2 regions of the Amycolatopsis sp. M39 genome follow, and region 1 is predicted to be linked to the other one. Evidence: riboswitches for the same ligand, from Rfam matches in the RefSeq annotation. Region 1 holds a riboswitch; the other holds the start of a gene.
What was found. A riboswitch is a leader RNA that binds a small molecule or an ion and turns the genes downstream of it on or off. The one in region 1 is predicted to bind thiamine pyrophosphate.
Positions count from the first base shown of each region.

Region 2: it holds a riboswitch for thiamine pyrophosphate, as region 1 does, so the genes downstream of both, A4R44_RS02405 (thiamine ABC transporter substrate binding subunit) here and thiC (phosphomethylpyrimidine synthase ThiC) in region 1, are expected to answer to the same signal.

Region 1 is NZ_LWSF01000004.1:613,788-623,644, forward strand. It holds partial or broken gene A4R44_RS13425 (AAA family ATPase) at 1-435, shown strand, start outside; gene A4R44_RS13430 (LytR C-terminal domain-containing protein) at 580-1,239, opposite strand; gene A4R44_RS13435 (DUF3263 domain-containing protein) at 1,236-1,544, opposite strand; gene A4R44_RS13440 (peptide deformylase) at 1,684-2,250, shown strand; TPP riboswitch at 2,438-2,570, shown strand; gene thiC (phosphomethylpyrimidine synthase ThiC) at 2,564-4,207, shown strand; gene thiD (bifunctional hydroxymethylpyrimidine kinase/phosphomethylpyrimidine kinase) at 4,204-5,028, shown strand; gene A4R44_RS13455 (hypothetical protein) at 5,045-5,248, shown strand; gene A4R44_RS13460 (phosphatidylinositol-specific phospholipase C domain-containing protein) at 5,245-6,252, opposite strand; gene thiD (bifunctional hydroxymethylpyrimidine kinase/phosphomethylpyrimidine kinase) at 6,365-7,198, shown strand; gene A4R44_RS13470 (MarR family winged helix-turn-helix transcriptional regulator) at 7,195-7,626, opposite strand; gene A4R44_RS13475 (TetR/AcrR family transcriptional regulator) at 7,770-8,393, opposite strand; gene A4R44_RS13480 (NAD(P)-dependent alcohol dehydrogenase) at 8,451-9,431, shown strand; gene A4R44_RS13485 (thiazole synthase) at 9,428-9,857, opposite strand, start outside.
Region 2 is NZ_LWSF01000001.1:493,655-503,511, reverse strand. It holds gene A4R44_RS02420 (ABC transporter permease) at 1-308, shown strand, start outside; gene A4R44_RS02415 (ABC transporter ATP-binding protein) at 318-1,325, opposite strand; gene A4R44_RS02410 (iron ABC transporter permease) at 1,325-2,962, opposite strand; gene A4R44_RS02405 (thiamine ABC transporter substrate binding subunit) at 2,938-4,005, opposite strand; TPP riboswitch at 4,037-4,148, opposite strand; gene A4R44_RS02400 (4a-hydroxytetrahydrobiopterin dehydratase) at 4,173-4,463, shown strand; gene A4R44_RS02395 (hypothetical protein) at 5,050-5,736, opposite strand; gene A4R44_RS02390 (DEAD/DEAH box helicase) at 5,946-9,230, shown strand; gene A4R44_RS02385 (GlxA family transcriptional regulator) at 9,248-9,857, opposite strand, start outside.

The DNA.
Region 1 (9,857 bases):
CGCGTGGTCGCCGCGCTGCTCACCGAACTGGACGGCGTCGAGCCGATGCGCGAGGTCGTCGTACTGGGCGCGACCAACCGGCCCGAACTGGTCGACCCGGCCCTGCTGCGTCCCGGACGGCTGGAGCGGCGGATCTACGTCCCGCCGCCGGACGCCGAATCCCGCGCCGCGATCCTCGCCGCGACGGCCAAGCACACCCCGCTGGCGTCCGATGTGGACCTCGCGGCCACCGCGGAGGCGCTGGAGGGCTACTCGGCCGCCGACTGCGCCGCGCTGATCCGGGAGGCGGCGCTGACCGCGATGCGCGAGTCGCTGGAGGCACGCGAGGTGACCGCGGCGCATCTGGGCAAGGCACGCGAGGCGGTGCGGCCTTCGCTGGACGCCGCGCAGCTGGCGACGCTGGAGGCTTACGCGCAGGCGCAGCAGGAGCGTTGAGGTCGTGCGTGTTGATCGCGGTTAGAACCGTGATCAACACGCACGAGATCTCGCTACCGCCGCGGTGCCCACCCGCCGGACAACGCCCGCCGCGCCCCGCACACGACAAAGCCCGCGCCGTAGCGCGGGCTGTCGCGAACCGGGTCAGCTGCCCTGGTGACCGCCGGGCTGGTAGTCCTTCGTGATGATCACTATCACGCCAGGGCTCGAGTTCTGGATCCCGTCGAACCGGGGCTGGGCCTGGAAGCCGAACTCCTTGGCCAGCTGCTTCGCGGCGGCCTCCTCGTCGGTGCCCGGCCGGAAGTAGGCCGTGGTCGCCGGGATGGTGCCCTGCGCGTAGTTGCCGACCTCGGCGACGTTCCAACCCGAACCGCGGAAATCGGCGGCGGCCTGTTCGGCGAGGTGCTTGACCAGCGAGTTGTTGTAGACCCGCAGGGTGACCCACTTGTTCGAGGCCTGCTGGTCCGGGCCCGCCTGGCCCGGCTGTCCTGGCTGCTGGCCCGGCTGGCCGCCGGGCTGCCCTGGCTGGCTCGACGCCGGGGCCGAGGAAGCGGCGGACGACGAGGGCGGCGCCGACGAAGCGGGCGACGACGGCGCGGAGCTGGGTGCCGAGGAGGAGGACGACGGCGCGGAAGACGAGCTGCCGGGCGCGGCGGGCTCGCCGGACGTGCTCGGCCCGGCGTTCTGGTCCCCGCCCGTGTTGAGCACGGTGACCCCGCCGATGACGGCGGCGACGACCGCGACCCCGATCAGCGCGACGCCCGCGGCCTTCAACGGCCGGGACAGTCCTGAGAAGACGCTCATGACAGCTCGATCCCCAACCGCCGGGCCCCGCGTTTGCGCTGACGGGCGGCGCGCGTTTTGCGCAGCCGCTTGACCAGCATCGGATCGGCCGCGACCGCCTCCGGCTTGGCCAGCAGCGTGTTCAGCAACTGGTAGTAACGGGTGGAGGACAGTCCGAAGCGCTCCCGGATGGCGTTCTCCTTCGCCCCGGCGTGGCGCCACCACTGCCGCTCGAACGCGAGAATGTCCAGTTCGCGTTCGGTCAGGCCACCGACATTCTCCGGCGGCGACGGCTGGTCTCCAGCCATCGACTCCGCGGCGTCCATGCGGTCCTCGCAATCGGTGTCGGCAGTCCTTCCGCGGGCGTCATTGAACCACGGAACCCATGCTCGACATGGGCATCCGACCCGGCGCGTCACGGTCCGATCCAGGTGTAGCAGAAGGGTCCGACTAAACTCGGCGTCCGTGACCGTCCACCCCATCTGCATCGCCGGCGAACCCGTGCTGCACCAGCCCACGCGCGAGATCACCGAGTTCGACGACAAACTCGCCACTCTCGTCGAGGACATGTTCGAGACCATGTACGCGGCCGAGGGCGTGGGCCTCGCGGCCAACCAGATCGGGCTCGACCTGCGGGTGTTCGTATACGACTGCCCGGACGACGAGGGCGTCGAGCACAAGGGCGTGGTGGTCAACCCGAAGCTGGAGACCTCCGCGATCCCGGAGACCATGCCGGACCCGGACGACGACTGGGAGGGCTGCCTGTCCGCCCCCGGCGAGTCGTACCCGACCGGGCGCGCCACGTGGGCGAAGGTGACCGGTTTCGACGTCGAGGGGAATCCGATCGAGGTCGAGGGCACCGGCTACTTCGCGCGGTGCCTTCAGCATGAGACCGATCACCTCGACGGGTTCATTTACCTCGACCGGCTCGTCGGCCGCCACGCGCGCGCGGCGAAGAAGATGCTGAAGAAGAACAAGTGGGGCGTGCCCGGCCTGACCTGGCTGCCGCCGAAGGAACCGGCAGACGCCTGACCCGCTTGACCACAACCCCGAGATCGCGCTGGTTTCTGGACTGAGCGAGGGAAGAAATCAGCTCCCCGGCGATCTCGGGCGCCCCGGCGGAGCCGGGGCAATCAAACACGGCGCCGCACTGGGCAATCAAACACAACCCTTGTGCCCGACCAAGGCGCCATGGCATCGTCGGACGGGCAACCTCAACCGAATGCAACGCGGGAGCTCGCGCCTTGGCGGGCTGAGAGGGTGGCTGGTGTCCATCTCGCGGACACCCGGCGTCACCGACCGCATGAACCTGACCGGGTAATGCCGGCGTAGGGAGTGAACGTCGTTGACGACGCTGGAAAACCAGGGTGCCATCGCCCCGTCCGTCACCACCGGGCCGATCACCGGCTCGCACAAGGTCTATCACCGCACCGAATCCGGACTGCGGGTTCCGGCGCGGCGGATCGACCTGTCGAACGGGGAGCATTTCGACGTGTACGACACGTCCGGGCCCTACACCGATCCGGACGCGAACATCGATGTCCACAATGGACTGCACCCGCTCCGCTCCGGCTGGGCTGACGGGCGGGAGCCGGGCACCCAGCTGGGCTGGGCCAAAGCCGGGGTGGTCACCCGGGAAATGGAGTTCATCGCCGCGCGCGAACGCTGCACGCCGGAGTTCGTGCGGGACGAGGTCGCCCGCGGTCGTGCGGTGATTCCGGTCAACCGCAAGCATCCGGAGACCGAGCCGATGATCATCGGCAAGAACTTCCTGGTGAAGATCAACGCCAACATGGGAAACTCGGCCGTCTGGTCCTCTGTGGAGGAAGAGGTCGACAAGATGGTGTGGGCCACCCGCTGGGGTGCGGACACCATCATGGACCTCTCCACCGGCAAGCGGATTCACGAGACGCGCGAGTGGATCATCCGCAACTCGCCGGTACCGGTCGGCACCGTGCCGATCTACCAGGCGCTGGAAAAGGTCAACGGGGAGCCGGAAAAGCTCACCTGGGAGATCTACCGCGACACCATCGTCGAGCAGTGCGAGCAGGGCGTCGACTACGTGACGGTGCACGCGGGCGTGCTGCTGCGCTACATCCCGCTCACCGCGCGCCGGGTCACCGGCATCGTCAGCCGCGGCGGGTCGATCATGGCCGCCTGGTGCCTCGCGCACCACCAGGAATCCTTCCTGTACACGCATTTCTCCGAGCTGTGCGAGATCCTGCGCGAGTACGACGTCACGTTCTCCCTCGGCGACGGCCTCCGTCCCGGCTCGATCGCGGACGCCAACGACCGCGCCCAGTTCGCCGAACTGGAAACCCTCGGCGAGCTGACGCACATCGCACGCGAGCACGACGTGCAGGTGATGATCGAAGGCCCCGGCCACGTGCCGATGCACAAGATCAAGGAAAACGTGGAGCTGGAGGAAAAGCTCACCGGCGAGGCCCCGTTCTACACGCTCGGCCCGCTCGCCACGGACATCGCCCCGGCGTACGACCACATCACCTCGGCGATCGGTGCGGCGCAGATCGGCTGGTACGGCACGGCGATGCTGTGCTACGTCACGCCGAAGGAGCATCTCGGCCTGCCCAACCGCGACGACGTGAAGACCGGCGTGATCACCTACAAGATCGCCGCACACGCCGCCGACCTCGCCAAGGGCCACCAGTACGCGCAGGACTGGGACGACGAATTGTCCAAGGCCCGCTTCGAATTCCGGTGGAACGACCAGTTCAACCTGTCGCTCGACCCGGACACCGCGCGGTCCTTCCACGACGAGACGCTCCCCGCGGAGCCGGCGAAGACCGCGCACTTCTGCTCGATGTGCGGGCCGAAGTTCTGCTCGATGCGGATCACCCAGGACGTGCGCAAGTACGCCGAGGAGCACGGTCTGTCCTCTGTGGAGGCGATCGAGGCGGGCATGGCCGAGAAGTCCGTGGAGTTTTCCGAGCAAGGCAACAAGGTCTACCTGCCCGTGGTCAACCAGTGACTGTCACCCCGCGTACCGCCCTCACCATCGCCGGCTCCGATTCCGGCGGTGGTGCGGGCGTGCAGGCGGACCTGCGCACGTTCTTCGCCAATGGAGTGCACGGACTGGTCGCACTCACCGCCGTTACCGTGCAGAATTCGCTTGGCGTGCAAGGGTTCTCCGAGATCCCGGTCGACGTCGTCACCGCGCAGATCAAAGCGGTCGCCGAGGACATGGGGGTCGACGCGGCGAAGACCGGCATGCTCGCCACCGCGGAAATCATTCAGTCGGTGGCGAAAACGCTGGATGAAGTCCACATTGGACGCACAACGGACACGCCGTTCGTGGTCGACCCGGTGGCCGCGTCGATGACCGGCCACGCGCTGCTGCGCGAAGAAGCACTGGAAGCGATCCGGACGGAACTGTTCCCGCGCGCCACGCTCATCACGCCGAATCTCGACGAGGTCCGGCTGCTGACCGGCGTCAGCGTTACCGACGCGGCGAGTCAGCGCACGGCCGCGGAAGCGTTGCTGGAGTTCGGTTCCCAGTGGGTTCTGGTCAAGGGCGGACACCTCTGCGACACCGCCGACTGCGTCGACCTGCTCACCGACGGTTCGGCGATAATCGAGCTGAGCGGACCGCGCATCGACACGGAAAACACCCACGGCGGCGGCGACACCATGGCGTCCGCGATCACCTCGTCGCTCGCGAAGGGCGCGGACGTGCCCACCGCGGTCGCGGAGGCGAAGCGGTTCATCGAACGCTGCGTTATGGAGGCGTATCCGCTCGGTGCCGGCGTCGGCCCGGTTTCCCCGTTCTGGCGGCTCGCGAATCCGCGGTGAATGCGACACTGGCCGGATGAGCGAAACACCGGAAGCGTTGTGGGCGAGGCTGCCGCTTGAGGTCCAGCACGCGGTCGACGGCCTGGTCACCGAGCACCGCACCGCTTCGGCGGTCAAAACGATTCGCAAATCGGGCGTCACGCCCCGGCCGGGGATCGCCGAAGCGCAAGCGGTGTACCAATACCGGATGTCGGTGCTGAAACCGCCGCCGCGCTTTTAGCCGCGTGCGTCCACGGTCGGCAACACGGTCGTGAGGCCGGTCCAGTCGGACGTCACCACGGACGCGTGCTGCTTGGCCAATTCGGCGACGCGCTGTGTCGCCTGGTCGACGGTCGGGTTGTGGTCGTCGATGGCCGGCGCGACGTTCTGGGCGTCCGTCAGCACCACGTAGTAGTGGTTTTCGTCGCACCAGGACATTCCGGCCTTCGCGAGCCATTCGCTCGCGTCTCCGTCGAAAACGACAAACCACGGTTTCTGCTCCGCGGCGTATTTGTCGCGCGGATCGCCGCCCGCGGCACCGTGCACAGTCGGGAAGATCTGCACCGAGTTCAGCTTCCCGGCTGCCTTCTGGTCCAGCAGATAACGGGCGTACTCGACATCCGTGTGCAGCGTGTCGGTCGGGTTTCCCTCTTCGACGGTGCCGGGGATGATCTCGGTGAGCACCTTGCCCCGCAACGCGTCCAGCGCCGGCCAATTGTCCGCTTTGGACGCTTCATCCAGCGTGGCGTGACTGCCGAGAAGATCCGCGGGCGTGAACACCGCATCGCCGAGGTGATCGCGGAACGCGGCGTCCAGCTGGGCCGGGCCGAGGCCGGTATTCGCCGAGAAGCCAGTCTTCATTTCGATCTTCAGCGTGAGCGGCCCGCGGCCAGGATGGGCGCCAAGCCAGATCCGGACGTCGTCCAGGCACGATTCGAGGTCCTTGTTGGTCCCGCCGGAGTAAAGGTCGGCGCCCGTGTGCGCGTCGACGCAGTTGTTGCCGTTGCCCAACGGGTTGGAGTGGCTGACCTTCCACTCGTGGGTGAACAAGTCCGGCCAGACGTCGAGTTCGAGCAAGGACGAGCCGTTGTCCAGCGCCTGCGCCAGGTACGGGTACGCGGCCGGATCATAGGTGTTGTGCACGCCGACCGTGGTCACGTGCGAGAGCTTGGGACTGTCCGCGCTGGCGACCCCCGGTACCGCCAACGTGGACAAGAGCAGGAGACCGGCCGCGGCGAGCTTCACTGATGTCTCCTTCGTCACGGGGACCAGTACGAACGCTTACTGTGCCATCGTGGTGGACTGTGCATGAAGCACAGTTGCCTCAATGGACCAGACCAGAAGTCGGAACGCGCACATGACTGAGAACCCGAGCCCGCCCTCCGCGCTCACCATCGCCGGATCGGATTCCGGCGGAGCCGCCGGACTGCAGGCGGACCTGCGGACCTTCCTCACCTGCGGAGTACACGGCCTGGTCGCGGTCACCGCGGTCACCGTCCAGAACACGCTCGGCGTGCACGACCGCGCCGACCTCCCGCCGCACATCGTCGCCGGGCAGATCGAGGCGGTCGCGGCGGACATGGGTGTCGGCGCGGCGAAAACCGGCATGCTCGCGTCCGCGGAGATCATCCACGCGGTCGCGGCGGCCTGTGACAAGGCCGGGATCGGACGCGACGGCGCGATCCCGTTCGTGGTCGACCCGGTGGCCGCGGCGATGACCGGCCAGTCGCTGTTCGACGACAACGGCCTTGCCGCACTGCGCGACGATCTCCTGCCGCGCGCCACCGTGCTCACGCCGAACCTGGACGAGGTGCGGCTGCTCACCGGCATGACCGTGACCGACCGCGAAGGCATGCACGCCGCGGCCGTCGTACTGCACCAACTCGGCCCGAAGTACGTGCTCGTGAAGAGCGGGCACCTGCAGTCCGACCCGGAATGCGTCGACCTGCTCTTCGACGGTTCGACCTTCGTGGAGCTGCCCGGCCCGCGCTGGCGAACGCCGCACACGCACGGGGCTGGCGACACCATGGCATCCGCGCTCACCGCCGGGCTGGCCAAAGGCATGCCAGTGGTCGAAGCGGCGCGCTACGGCAAGTGGTTCGTCTCCCAGGCCGTCGAACACTCCTACCCGATGGGCGCGAAAGTCGGCCCCGTATCGGCGTTCTGGCGACTCGCCCCGGAAGAGCGCTAGCCCTCGTCGGAGATCAGGGCTTCCAGCGCCGGCAGCGCGGCGATGATCGACTCGCGGGCCTCGGACGTGAGCCGGTCGAGACGGCGGTTGAGTTCCTGCACGCGGGTGGACCGCACGCCGGAGACGAGGCGTTCGCCTTCCTCGGTGGCGCGGGCGAGCCAGGCGCGCCGGTCGACCGGGTCGGATTCGCGCGTGACGTAACCGGCCTCCACCAGGGTGGCCACGATCCGCGACATCGTGGCCGCCGCGACGCCTTCCTTCGCCGCGAGGTCGCCGAGGCGCATCTCGCCGAAGTGGACGAGCGTGGCCAGCGCGGAGATCGAGCCGTGCCCAGGTCCGGGCACGCCCGCCTGCCGAAGCGACCGCGAAAGCCGCCCCACCGCTAGGTACAACCGGCCCGATACGTCCTGGACCGAGGAAAGAGTCACGATCGGCTCCTTCTGACGCTGGTGCCCGCCGCTGGGTGCGCCGGAAAGGGTGCCGTCAACCATACGGCGTACCCGTGCTCAATCCGTGTCAAGCGCGGGCGAAATCACCACAACCCGTCTATTTGCACAGCTTGGCCGCCCGATTAGAGCACCGACACGTCGAGCGGAAGCTCCGCGGGCGGCGGCAGCGGCGCGGCGGCCTCCGTCCGGAACGACTGCAGCAGGTAGCCGGCGAGCCGACGCGACGCCGCGGGTGCCGCGGCTCCCGCGCCCGATCGCAGCCCGGCGTTCGCCAGCAAGATCAACGACAGGTCGGAAACCGCGAAGTCGGCCCGCAGCGCGCCCGCTTCCCGCGCCCGGCGGATCAACTCGGTGAACGCCTGCACCGCCTGGTCCCGCAGCTGTCCGAAGGCGGCTTGATCCGGCAGCGCGGTCACGATCGCGGCGGAGAAACCGTGGTTGCGCGCCTGCATCGAGCACATTTCCTCGATCACCCGGCAGAACCCGCGCCACGGATCGGGATCGGCGAGCGCCTCGTCGAGCATGCCCGCGCATTCGGCCATCGGCTCCGCGAAGGCTTCCGCGACCAGGTCGGCCTTGGTCGGGAAATGGCGATACACGGTGGCGACGCCGAGGCCGGCGCGGCGCGCCAGCTCGCTCATCGACACGCCCAGGCCTTCGGCCTCGAACGTGCGCTCGGCGACCTCCAGCAGGTGCGCGCGATTGTGGGCGGCGTCGGTGCGCAACCGAGTCGATCTTTCCGGCACTCTCTCACTTTAGGTGAATCGGAAGACCCTTTCCACTTTCCGTGCTAGAAGTGGAACATGCCTTCCACTTCGATGCGAGCGATCGTCTACGACCGTTACGGACCACCGGAAGTCCTGCGCGAGACCGCTGTTCCGACGCCAGTGCCCGGTCCCGGCGAAGTCCTCGTCCGGGTGCGCGCGCTGACAGTCAACGGCGGCGAACTCGCCATGCGGTCCGGGAAGCTGCTTCCATTCAGCGGCAAGCGTTTTCCCAAGCGGATCGGCGTCGACCTGGTCGGCGAGGTCGTCGAACCCGGGACAAGCCGGTTCGCCGCAGGCGATCTCGTCTGGGGCGGCGGGCGGCGGATGGGCACCGCCGCCGAGTACTACGCGCTGGCCGCCGACCGGCTGGACCACGTGCCCGCCGGGCTCGATCCCGCGCAGGCCGCGACGCTGCTGGCGGGCATCACCGCGATCACCGCGCTGCGCGACAAAGCCCATCTCAAGCCGGGCGAACGCCTGCTGGTCCGCGGCGCGACCGGCGGGGTCGGCTTTGTGGCCACCCAGCTCGGCAAGGCGATGGGCGCGCACGTGACCGGCCTGACCAGCGCCAAGAACCTACAACTGGCAAGAGAACTCGGCGCGGAGGTCGCTCTTGACTACCGGGATCCGGGCGACCTCGGGAAGTTCGACGTCATCCTCGACACGGTCGGCCGGGACCTCGACCCGTTCCGGCGGCTGCTGACCCCGCGCGGGCGAATGGTCGTGATCACGTTCGACCTCGACCATCCCGTTCGCGCACTCGGCTATGTCGTGGCGAACTCCCTGCGCCCCGCCCGCTGGGTGCGCGGGTTCAGCGGAAACCCCAAGGCGGATCTGCTCGCCGACCTGAGCCGGTGGGTCACCGCCGGGCTGGTGCGACCGCTGGTGGACCGGGTGTTTCCGTTCGCGGAGATCGCGGAGGCGCATCGGGCGCTTGAGGGAGGCGGGGTGCGCGGCAAGGTGGTCGTGAGTGTTCATCCCGGTGAGAACCGGGATGAACACTCACGAGGCCGCTAGCGAGGCGGACTGGACGCCTGCGCCCAAAACCGCTGCGGCACCCTCCCCGCGCCCCGTGCCAAGTACCCCGCCTCGACCGCGCTCCGCATCGCCAGCGCCATCCGTTCCGGATCCGCCGCCCGGGTCACCGCGGTCGACAGCAGCACCGCCGAGCAGCCGAGTTCCATCGCCAGCGTGGCGTCCGACGCCGTACCGATCCCCGCGTCCAGCACGATCGGCACCGACGCGCGCGAGACGATCAGCTCGATGTTGTGCGGGTTCCGGATCCCCAGCCCGGTACCGATCGGGGCACCGAGCGGCATCACCGCCGCGCAGCCCGCTTCCTCAAGGCGGAGGGCGAGCACCGGGTCGTCGTTGGTGTAGGCGAATACCGTGAAGCCGTCCGCCACCAGGCGTTCGGCTGCTTCGAGAGTTTCCAGCGGATCG
Region 2 (9,857 bases), on a different contig from region 1:
GGATCGTGTTGCAGCTGTGGGCGGTCGGCGCGGTCGCGCTGGCGGTGTCGAGCTGGACCGAGCACCCGATGCTCGTGGTCGCCTCGGTGCTGGCGATGAACATCGTCTTCACCATCCTCGGCTTCCTGACCTCGCTGAAGTGGCTGCATCCGTTCCTGCTCACGCAGGACTGGACGCTGGCCCCGGCCGCCGTCCTCCAGGATCCGATGATGCTGACCAGGTTCGGCGACGGCGCGATCCGCGCGGTCTGCTACATCGTGGTGGGACTTTCGCTCGCGTACGCGCGTCTCGCCACCCGGGACGGCTGACCTGGGGGTTCAGCCCACCACGGCGATCCCGTCCGGATCCGGCTGGAGCCGGACGGGATCGCCCGCCCGGAAGTCCGCCCCCGCCGGAGCGATCGCGTCCACAGTGGACTCGCCGCACCGGACGACCAGCCGCAGGTGCTCCCGCCGGTGCACCGCGGCGGTCACTTCGCCGGGCACGCCTTCGGCGGACACTTTCAAGCCATGCGGGCGCAGTCCGAGCCTTACCGGGCCGTCGTCGAGCCCTTGCAGCTCGACGGTGCCCAGCTTGGTCCGCACCACCCCTTCGGTCGCGGTGCCGTCCAGGAACGTAGTGACCCCAAGGAATCGCGCCACTTCGTCGTCGACCGGCTTGTTCCACACCGACCGGACCGCGCCCTCCTGCCGGATTTCCCCGGCGTCGAGCACGGCCACGCGATCGGCGAGGGTGAACGCTTCCTCCTGATCGTGCGTCACCAGCAGCGCGGTGATTTTGCTGCGCCGCAACAGATCCGCCAGGTCGATCGCCAACTGCTCGCGCAGGCCGGCGTCCAATCCGGACAGCGGCTCGTCCAGCAGCAGCAAGCGCGGTTCCGGCGCCAGCGCGCGAGCCAACGCGACCCGCTGCGCCTGCCCGCCGGACAGCTCGGTCACCCGTCGCCGTTCGTAGCCTTCCAGCCCGACCAGCTTCAGCAGCTCCTCGACGCGTGCCGCGTGCCGCTCGCGAGGCACGCCGTGCATCCGCAGGCCGAACGCGATGTTCGCCGCGACATCGCGGTGCGGAAACAGCTGTCCGTCCTGGAACACCAGACCGAACTCGCGCTTGTGCACCGGCACCGCGGCGAGATCAGTACCGTCCCACGACACCGAACCGGACGACACCGGCTCCAGTCCGGTGATCGCCCGCAGCAACGTCGACTTGCCCGAACCGGACGGGCCGAGCAACGCGAGCACCTCGCCGTCGGCGATGTCCAGCTTCGCGTCGCGGACCGCGGCGAATGATCCATAGTGGACAGTCAGATCCCGTACCGTTAAGGCCATCAGAACTCCCCGACCGTGCTGCGGCCGCGGACCGAGCCGAACCGGTCGATCAGCGCCACCGCCACCACAGTCACCACCATGAGCAGGGCGCACGAGGCGTACGCCATCTGGTTGTTCAGCTCCCCCGGCCTGCCGATCAGCGTCGCGACGGCCACCGGGAGCGTCGGCGCGTCCGGCCGGGCGAGGAAGCTGGTCGCGCCGAACTCGCCGAGCGCGACGACGTACCCGAAGCCCGCCGCGGCCACCACCGACCGCGCGACCAGCGGAAAGTCGATCTCCCGCCACACCCGCGCCGGGCTCGCGCCGAGCGTCGCGGCGGCCTGGCGCAGCCGGACGTCGACCGCGCGCAGCACCGGCAGGATCATCCGCACGACCAGCGGCATGATCACCAGCGCTTGGGCGAACGGCACGAGCAGCGGCGACGTGCGCAGGTCGCCGGGCAACGCGTCGAGCGTCACCAGATAACCGAAGCCGACGGTCACCGCGGACACGCCCAACGGGAGCATCAACGCGACGTCCATGGTCTCGCCCATCCCGCGTGCCAGCCCGCCGGGCGAACGGCGAAGCGCCACCAGCACGACGCTGGCGACCAGTCCGACAGCCATCGCCAGCAGCGTCGCGTCAGTGGCCGCGGCGAGCGAATTCTGCGCTGCGATCCAGCCGGACACCTGCAGCGCGTCGTTCTGCCCGACAGTGTTCAGCGCCCGGTATCCGGCGAGGCTCCATCCGTCCGAACTCGATACCGACTCGACGAGCAGCGAGACGATCGGCGTCAGCAGCAGACCGAGCACCACGACCGCCGCGCCGACTGTCCACCACTCCCCGCCGCGCGGCCGACGTGCGGTGACCTGCGCGGACCGCAGCTTCACCGCGTTCTCCCGCTTCCGGCGCGCCACCGCCCCGAGCACCAGCGCGGCGACCACGGCGGCGAACTGGATCAGCGACAACGCGGCCGCGCCGGAGAGGTCCAGCAGGTCGACCGTCCGGAGGTAGATCTCGGTCTCCAGCGTCCGATAACTCCCGCCGCCGAGAATCAGCACCACGCCGAAACTGGTGGCGCAGAACAGAAACACCACTGCGGCGGCGGACGCGACAGCCGGGCCGAGCGCGGGCAGAGTCACCGATCGGAACGCTCGCCACGGCGAGGCCCCGAGCGCCCGCGCTGCCTCGGTCGCTCGCGGATCGAGGTGCGCCCACAGTCCGGCGACCGTGCGCGCGACGACGGCGACGTTGAAGAAGGCGTTGGCCAGGATGAGCGGCAGTACGCCCCCGTCCGGCCAGATCGCCCGGAAAGCCAGTCCGACGACGACCGTCGGCAGCACGAACGGGACCAGCACGATCGTGCGCGCGAGTCCGACCCCGGGCAGCCGGACTCGCGCCAGCAGGTACGCCACCGGCAGCCCGGCGAGCACCGCGACCGCGGTCGACGCGGCCGCGCTGGCCAGCGTGAACCCGGCGAGCCGCCACGTCTGCGGGTCGCCGAGCACGGTGTCGACGCCGCCCGCGGAAAACCCCCGGCCGACGATCGCGACGACCGGCCAGGCGAAGAACACCACCAGGAACGCGACCGGCAGCAAGCCGAGCAGCGTGAGCCCGAGAGTGCGCGCGGGGATCACGCGCCCATGAGCGAGCGCCATTCCCCGATCCACTTCTCCCGGCCGGCCTGCACCTTGTCCGCGGGCAGGGTCGCCGGCGTCTGCGGCAGCGGAGCCGCGGTGGCCCAGCCTGCGGGCAGTTCGACGCCCTGGCGCGCCGGGTAGACGTACATGTTCGCCGCGACCGTCGTCTGGAACTGCTGCGACAACAGGAAGTCGACGACCTTCTGTGCCTGCGGGATCTGCTTGCCGTTGGTGAGCACGCCCGCGTACTCGACCTGGCGGAAGCACGTGTCGAGCAGCGCCTTGGTACGCGGCTTGCCGTCCTCGCCGAGTTCGGCGGCCGGCGACGACGCGTAGGACACGACGATCGGCCGCGAGCCCTTGCCCGACGAGCCGGAGAAGTCCTTGGTGTAGGCCTCCTCCCAGCCGCTGACGGTCTTGAGGCCGTTGTCCTTCAGCTTCCGCCAGTAGCCCTGCCAGCCGTTCTCGCCGTACTTCGCGACCGTGCCGAGCAGGAAAGCCAGCCCCGGCGACGCAGTGGCCGGGCTCTCCGCGACGGTCAGGTCCTTGTACTTGGGGTCGGCGAGGTCGTCGTAGCTCTTCGGCTCCGGGAGGCCCTTGCTCGCGAAGTACGCCGGATCGATGTTCACGCAGACGTCGCCGAGGTCGACCGCCGCCAGCCGGTGCTGCGGGTCGACGGAGTAGCGCTGCGGGCCGCGGTCGGCCTCCGGGCTCGTGTAGGGCTGGAAGACGCCCTCGCTGAGCGCGCGCGAGGCGAAAGTGTTGTCGACGCCGTACGCGACGTCGCCGATCGGACTGCCCTTGGTGAGCACGAGCTTGTTGGTGAGCGCGCCGGCGTCGCCGGACTTGAGGATCTTGAGCTTGATCCCGGACTGGCGCTGGAAGGCGTCGAGCACGTCCTGCGGGGCGGCGAACGAATCGTGCGTGACCAGCGTGACGGTCGGCGTCTGCTGGTCCTGGCTCGCGGACGACCCGCCCGAGTCGCCGCTGGACAGCGAGCAGGCGCTGGCGAGCATCGAGACTCCGGCGAGGCCTGCCACTGTGCGGACGGTCCGCGACATCATTCTTCCCCTCCTGCACTGCGCCGGACGAGGGAGAGCGATACGGCCTCCCTACGCCGGCATGATCCGGATCCAGGTGCGAACGGTCGCGGGTTGACGGCCCGCCTCTCAGTCCGGCGTACCGGACTCCCGTGGCAATGCCGCAGCGTAGCCGACACCATGGAGTGATGACGCAGCTATTGAACGACTCGGCAGTGGAGCAGGCCCTCGGCAGCGTTCCGGAATGGCGGCGCGAGGACGACAGCATCGCGCGGACGGTCGAACTCCTGTCCTTTCCGGCGGCGATCGAGGTGGTGGACCGGGTGGCCGAACTCGCCGAAGAAGCCGACCACCATCCCGACATCGACATCCGCTGGCGCACCCTGACCTTCCGCCTCAGCACCCACTACCTCGGCGGCCTGACCGAACGCGATTTCGCACTGGCCCGCCAGATCGACGAGGTCCTCGCGGCCCGCTGACCAGGTGTGATGTCGGCAACCCTGGCAACACAAGCGGCCCCTTCGCGCGTCTTCCGGACAGACGCGAAGAAAGGAGGCCTCATGGTTCAGGCACTCGTGGTGGGAATGGGTTCGTTCGGCCTGATGGTGGCCGCCGCGGGCGGGGTGCTGTGGCACACCGCGCGTAATCGACGTGACCTTGATCACAAGAGGTAACAGTGAGCTAGATCAAGGCGCTATCCCAGCGGAACCGTCGGCACTCGCCCCGCTAGGACTCGCCATGAACAGCACAACCGCCCAGCTCACCGCCGCACAGCGCACGTGGGTCGCGGCTTTCTCGACCGCTGTCGTCCTCCTGTCGATGATCGTGCTCGGCCTGCTCGGCTGAGCGTCACGGCAGCGGAAACATCCGGATGAGCCAGCACATGGCGATCCCGATGAGCCCGAGCACGACCGATCACCCACATCCTGGCCGGCCCGCAGGGTTCACCGGGACCTGACGCCTCGCACCTCGCCGCGGCGAGTTGTCGCTGACGGTCTCGGGAACGCCCTGATCGGCCAGCGATCGGCACGAGTGGGACGTTTCGCCGAAATTGCCTCGCGCGGGTCAGGTCACCGCGTCCCCGGGCGGCAAGGCCGGGACTCTCCGATGCCACCTCGCGTGCTCGACCCAGCCAGGCGGCAGCCACTGTCCGGTGACGAGCTGCGGATGCCGGGGATGTTCGGCGTTCGCCCAGGTCACGAAGAGCAGTTCGGCCCACTCCGACTGGATCAGCCAGGACACCGGGCCGTCCTTGCTGTTCCCCGTCACGTGCACGACCGCGGGAGCGACCATCGCCGCGCCAGTGATCGCCCCCCAGCGCCACGAAAGCACGCGCGGCGTGTAGAGGTGGAAGCCGTGCACGCTCAGGTATAGCCCGCCTTGCTCGATCGGCACCCAGCGCGGAACCGCGGCCGCGGCCGCCGCCTGCCGTGCCCGGGACCGCGCGATCGCCCCGCCCACCAGCGAACCGGCCACGAGCCCGACCCCCAGTGCGCCCGTCCCGGCCACGAACGGCGTCGAGACGCTCCAGCTCCCGTCTCCGACCGCACGGAAGTCCGAAACCACAACCTGCCCGGTAGCCCAGAATCGTTCGCCGGCCACGTTCCGGCCGGGAAACGGCGCGAGCACTTCCTCGACGTGGCCGAGGTCGGCGTTGTCCGCCATCAAGCCCGCCAGGTAGCAGGTATAGCTCAGCACGTCGTCGCGATAGGTCCAGGGCGGTGTCATCGGGGACGACTGTTCTTTCGCCATTCAAACCCCCTCGCTGAATGAGGGACGATCGTAGCGGTACGCACCGCCTGGATCCGAAATCGGATCATGGAGTATGGTCCCGCTGCACTCAGTGGAGGGGAGCCATTCCGGTGCAGGAAAATGTGCGCGCTGCGCACCTGCTGCAGTTCTGGCGCACGGTGGAAATGTTCGGTCCGCAGAATATTCCAGACTTGACGTCGCCTCGTTCCATGGCGAAGACCGAGTACCTCGTATGCGACGTCGAGCCGGGCCAGCCAGCCCCGTGGGAGGCAGGACATCCGCTGTCCCAGGCCCGGTTGCCGCACGACAAGACCTGGCAATTCGTCGTGTACGGCGCGTTGTACGACGTCTCGTCGGTCCACGCTGAGCTCAGCGCGCAATTCGGCAAGGAAGACACCCCGGAGGAACGACGAAAAGACGGAACCACGGCGGTGTACGCCTTCACAGTGGACTCCGAGGGAACCCTCATTGAGGATTCCCCGGTATTATCCGCGTGCGCCTGGGCAATCAGCAGACTGAAGTCTCCAGGACCGCGTGATCCGAAGTGGCTGGACGGTTTCGACGACGAAAGCGGTTCCTTTGCCGAACAGCTCAACCGGCTTTCGCCGAAGAAGAAACCGGGTGGCAAGCTGGCCGCCGCAGTAGCCGGCCAGGTCAAGGAAGCCGCCCACGAAGCGGCTGCTGCCGGGGCGAAGGCGACCGGCTCCGCGGTGAAGACCGCGGTAGCGGCCGGTGCGACATCGCTTGCGGGCCCCGTCGTCGGGCCGGTCGTCGGCGGGATCGCCGGAGCGACAGCCGGAGCCTTCGCCGAACGGCTCCTGACCCCGCCCGGCGCGAAGAAAGCCGCGGACGAAACCGAGCAAGACCGCGAGCCGCGAGTGGAACTGACTTCGAGGACGTTGCATGCGTTCACCCGGGAACTGGTCACGGCCCTCGGGCTGAAGGACAGCCTGCACGCGACCGGGATCCGAGTGAAGTGCTTCCAGATTTCCCGCCGGAACGCGGGCAGGGCGGACGATCAGGATTTCCTCAACAGCTCGATCGCCGGGGACCTCGGGCTCCTCGGGAAGGAGGTCCGGGCCGGCCACCGGGGCGAAGCGCTGCGCGCCTTCCTCAGCGAGGAGCCTTCCGCAGCCGGGTCCGACCGCGTCGATCTCCGCGAGCAGCCCGGTGCGCTGCTCGCCGGTGTCGAACCGGCCGCCATCCCCGGCGGGCGCTGGCCTTCGGCATACCCTCTCGTCACCGGACAGCAATTCGCGGTCGACTGGATCATGGCCGGACCTGATGCGGGTCTGTTCGCGGTGAACGGACCGCCCGGCACCGGTAAGACCACGATGCTGCGGGACGTGCTCGCGGGGATCGTAGTCAAGCGGGCGAGGTTGCTCAGCCGGCTCGGAACTCCGTCGGACGCCTACACCGAACCACGGGAATCTGTTCGCCCTTACTCAAGTCCGGTTCGCGCGCTCCGGCCTGAGCTGACCGGGTTCGAAATCGTCGTCGCGACTGCAAGCAACGACGCGGCAGCCAACATCACCCAGGAGATGCCGGCGCTGAGCGCGGTGAAGGGAGTCGAGGAAGAGGCTGTCGCCGCTGACTACTTCACCGAACTGGGCAGCCACGTACTGGGGAAGCCGGCCTGGGGCCTGGTCGCGGCGATGCTCGGGAAGATGGAGCACCGCAGGGATTTCGCGAACAAGTTCTGGTGGAGCGCGCACACCAAGTCGAAAGCCGAAGCGAGCGCCGCGGGCGAAGTCCTCGGGATGAAAGGTCAGCTCAAGGAAGTCCGCTCGGCACCAGAGCAGTTCGACGGCTGGGAAGGCGCGGTCAAAGCCTTCGCCGAAGCGGACGCAGCAGTCCGCGATCTGACCACCGCCCGCCAAGCCGCGGCCGCCAGCCTCGGCGAGCACGCCCGGTGCACCCAGGCCGTCGCGTGGACGACCGAACGCCTCCGGCAATCGCACACCTACTGCGGTCAGCTCGGCGAGGCCGCGCGGCAAACCGAGGAACTCCGCGCGAGGTCAGCGCAATCGCTGAACGAAGCCGATCAGCGGATTCGCGGCTGGCTGGATTGCCGGCCAAGTTTCTGGACCTCTGTGCTCACTTTCTTCCGCGCGTCACGGGAATGGCGGACGGCCTATCGCGAAGCCATCAAAGCCCGGATCGCGACCGACCAGACCTACCAGCAGCACGCGGGTGCCGCGGCGCGACTGGCGGATGAACTCCGGCAAGCGCAGCAGAACCACGCTCGGCTGGCGGCCGAGCACGCTGCCGCCGAGCAGGCGCTAGCGCGAGTCCGGGGGCAAGTGGACGCGGCATGTGCCCGCTGGCCGGGCGTCGTCCCGTTCGGACCCGCGATCGCCGGAGACGAGCAACTTCAGCTGTGCGCGCCCTGGGCGGATCCCGAGTTCATCGCGGCCCGCACTCGGCTGTTCCTTCGCGCGCTCGCCCTCCACAAAGCCTTCCTCTGCTCGACCGCGGAACAGACCGACGTCAATCTCGCCGCCGTCGTCCAGCTCATCCAGGGCAAAGCGAAGGTCGGGCCGCGGACCGCGCTCGCCGCCTGGCAAACGTTGTTCCTCGCCGTGCCAGTCGTGTCCACCACTTTCGCGTCGCTGCCCCGGCTGTTCTCGGATCTCGGCAGCGAGTCGCTCGGCTGGCTTTTCGTGGACGAGGCCGGACAGGCCACGCCACAGCAGGTGGCAGGCGGAATCTGGCGCTGCCGCCGCGCGGTGCTGGTCGGAGACCCACTCCAGCTCGAACCGATCGTCACACTGCCGGTGCCCGCGCAACACGCGCTCCGCCGGTATCACGGAGTCGCTGAACAGTGGAGTCCAGCGGCCCTTTCCGCCCAGCAGGTCGCCGACTGCCACGCCCGGTACGGCACCTGGGTCCCGGCACCGGCCGGTGACGAGAAGGTGTGGGTCGGCGCGCCGCTTCGAGTCCACCGGCGCTGCGACTATCCGATGTTCCACATCTCCAACACCGTCGCCTACGGCGGCGACCTGATGATCTACGGCACTCCCGAGCGCCCGGAATTCCCCGGGCGAAACGAATGGCTCGACGTCCGTTCCGATCAGGCGAAGGACCATTGGATCCCGGCGGAAGGAACGGCGTTGATCGCGCTGCTCAACACTCTCACCGGCCACGGCACCGCGCCCCAGGACATCCGCGTCGTCAGTCCCTTCACCGACGTCGTGCGGGGTGTCAAGACCTGCGTCGCCGACGCCTTCGCCGACGCCTTCCCGGCGCGCAACATCGGCACCGTGCACACCGTGCAAGGCCAGGAATCCGACGTTGTGGTGCTGCTACTGGGCAGTGCGCCGAACCGGTCGGGGGCTCGGCAGTGGGCCGCGGAGAAGCCGAACCTGCTGAACGTCGCGGTGTCCCGGGCGAAACGGCGCTTCTACGTCATCGGCAACCGGGAACGGTGGAAGGACCTTCCGCACTTCACGGTGCTGGCGGCGCAACTAGCGGTGGCGGAACCGGTGCGATGACCAGTCCGGCCACCTCGTTAACCGATCCGGAACCGCTCGCGGTATTCATGCGGCGTCGTGGTCAGCGTCCGCCGAAATGAGCGGTTCAACGTAGAAACAGTCCCGAATCCGCAAGCCCCGGCGATCCGCGACAACGTCTCGTCAGTCGTCTCCAGCCGATGCCGCGCGGCTTCGACCCGCGCGTGCTCGACGTAGGCGGCAGGGGTCATCCCCAACTCCGCCTTGAACACGCGCGTGATCTGCCGGTCCGTCACATGCGCGTGCGCGGCGAGATCGGACACCGTCAGCGGATCCGCCAGATGAGCCGCGATGTACTGCCGCAGTTCGTCGACCCGCCGGGTCGCGGACGCGGGCTCCAGCGACACGCTGAACTGGCTCTGCCCGCCGGGCCGCCGCAGGAACATCACCAGTTGACGAGCCACTCGCGAGGCTGATTCCGGACCGAAATCGTCGGCTACCAGCGCCAGCGCGAGATCGAGGCAGGCACTCAGCCCAGCCCCCGTCCACACGGACCCGTCGCGGATGAAGATCGGGTCCGCGTCGACGGTCACCTCGGGATGCTCCGCGGCCAGCTGCCGGGCCGTCGACCAGTGCGTAGTGGCGCGTTTGCCGTCAAGCAGCCCCGCC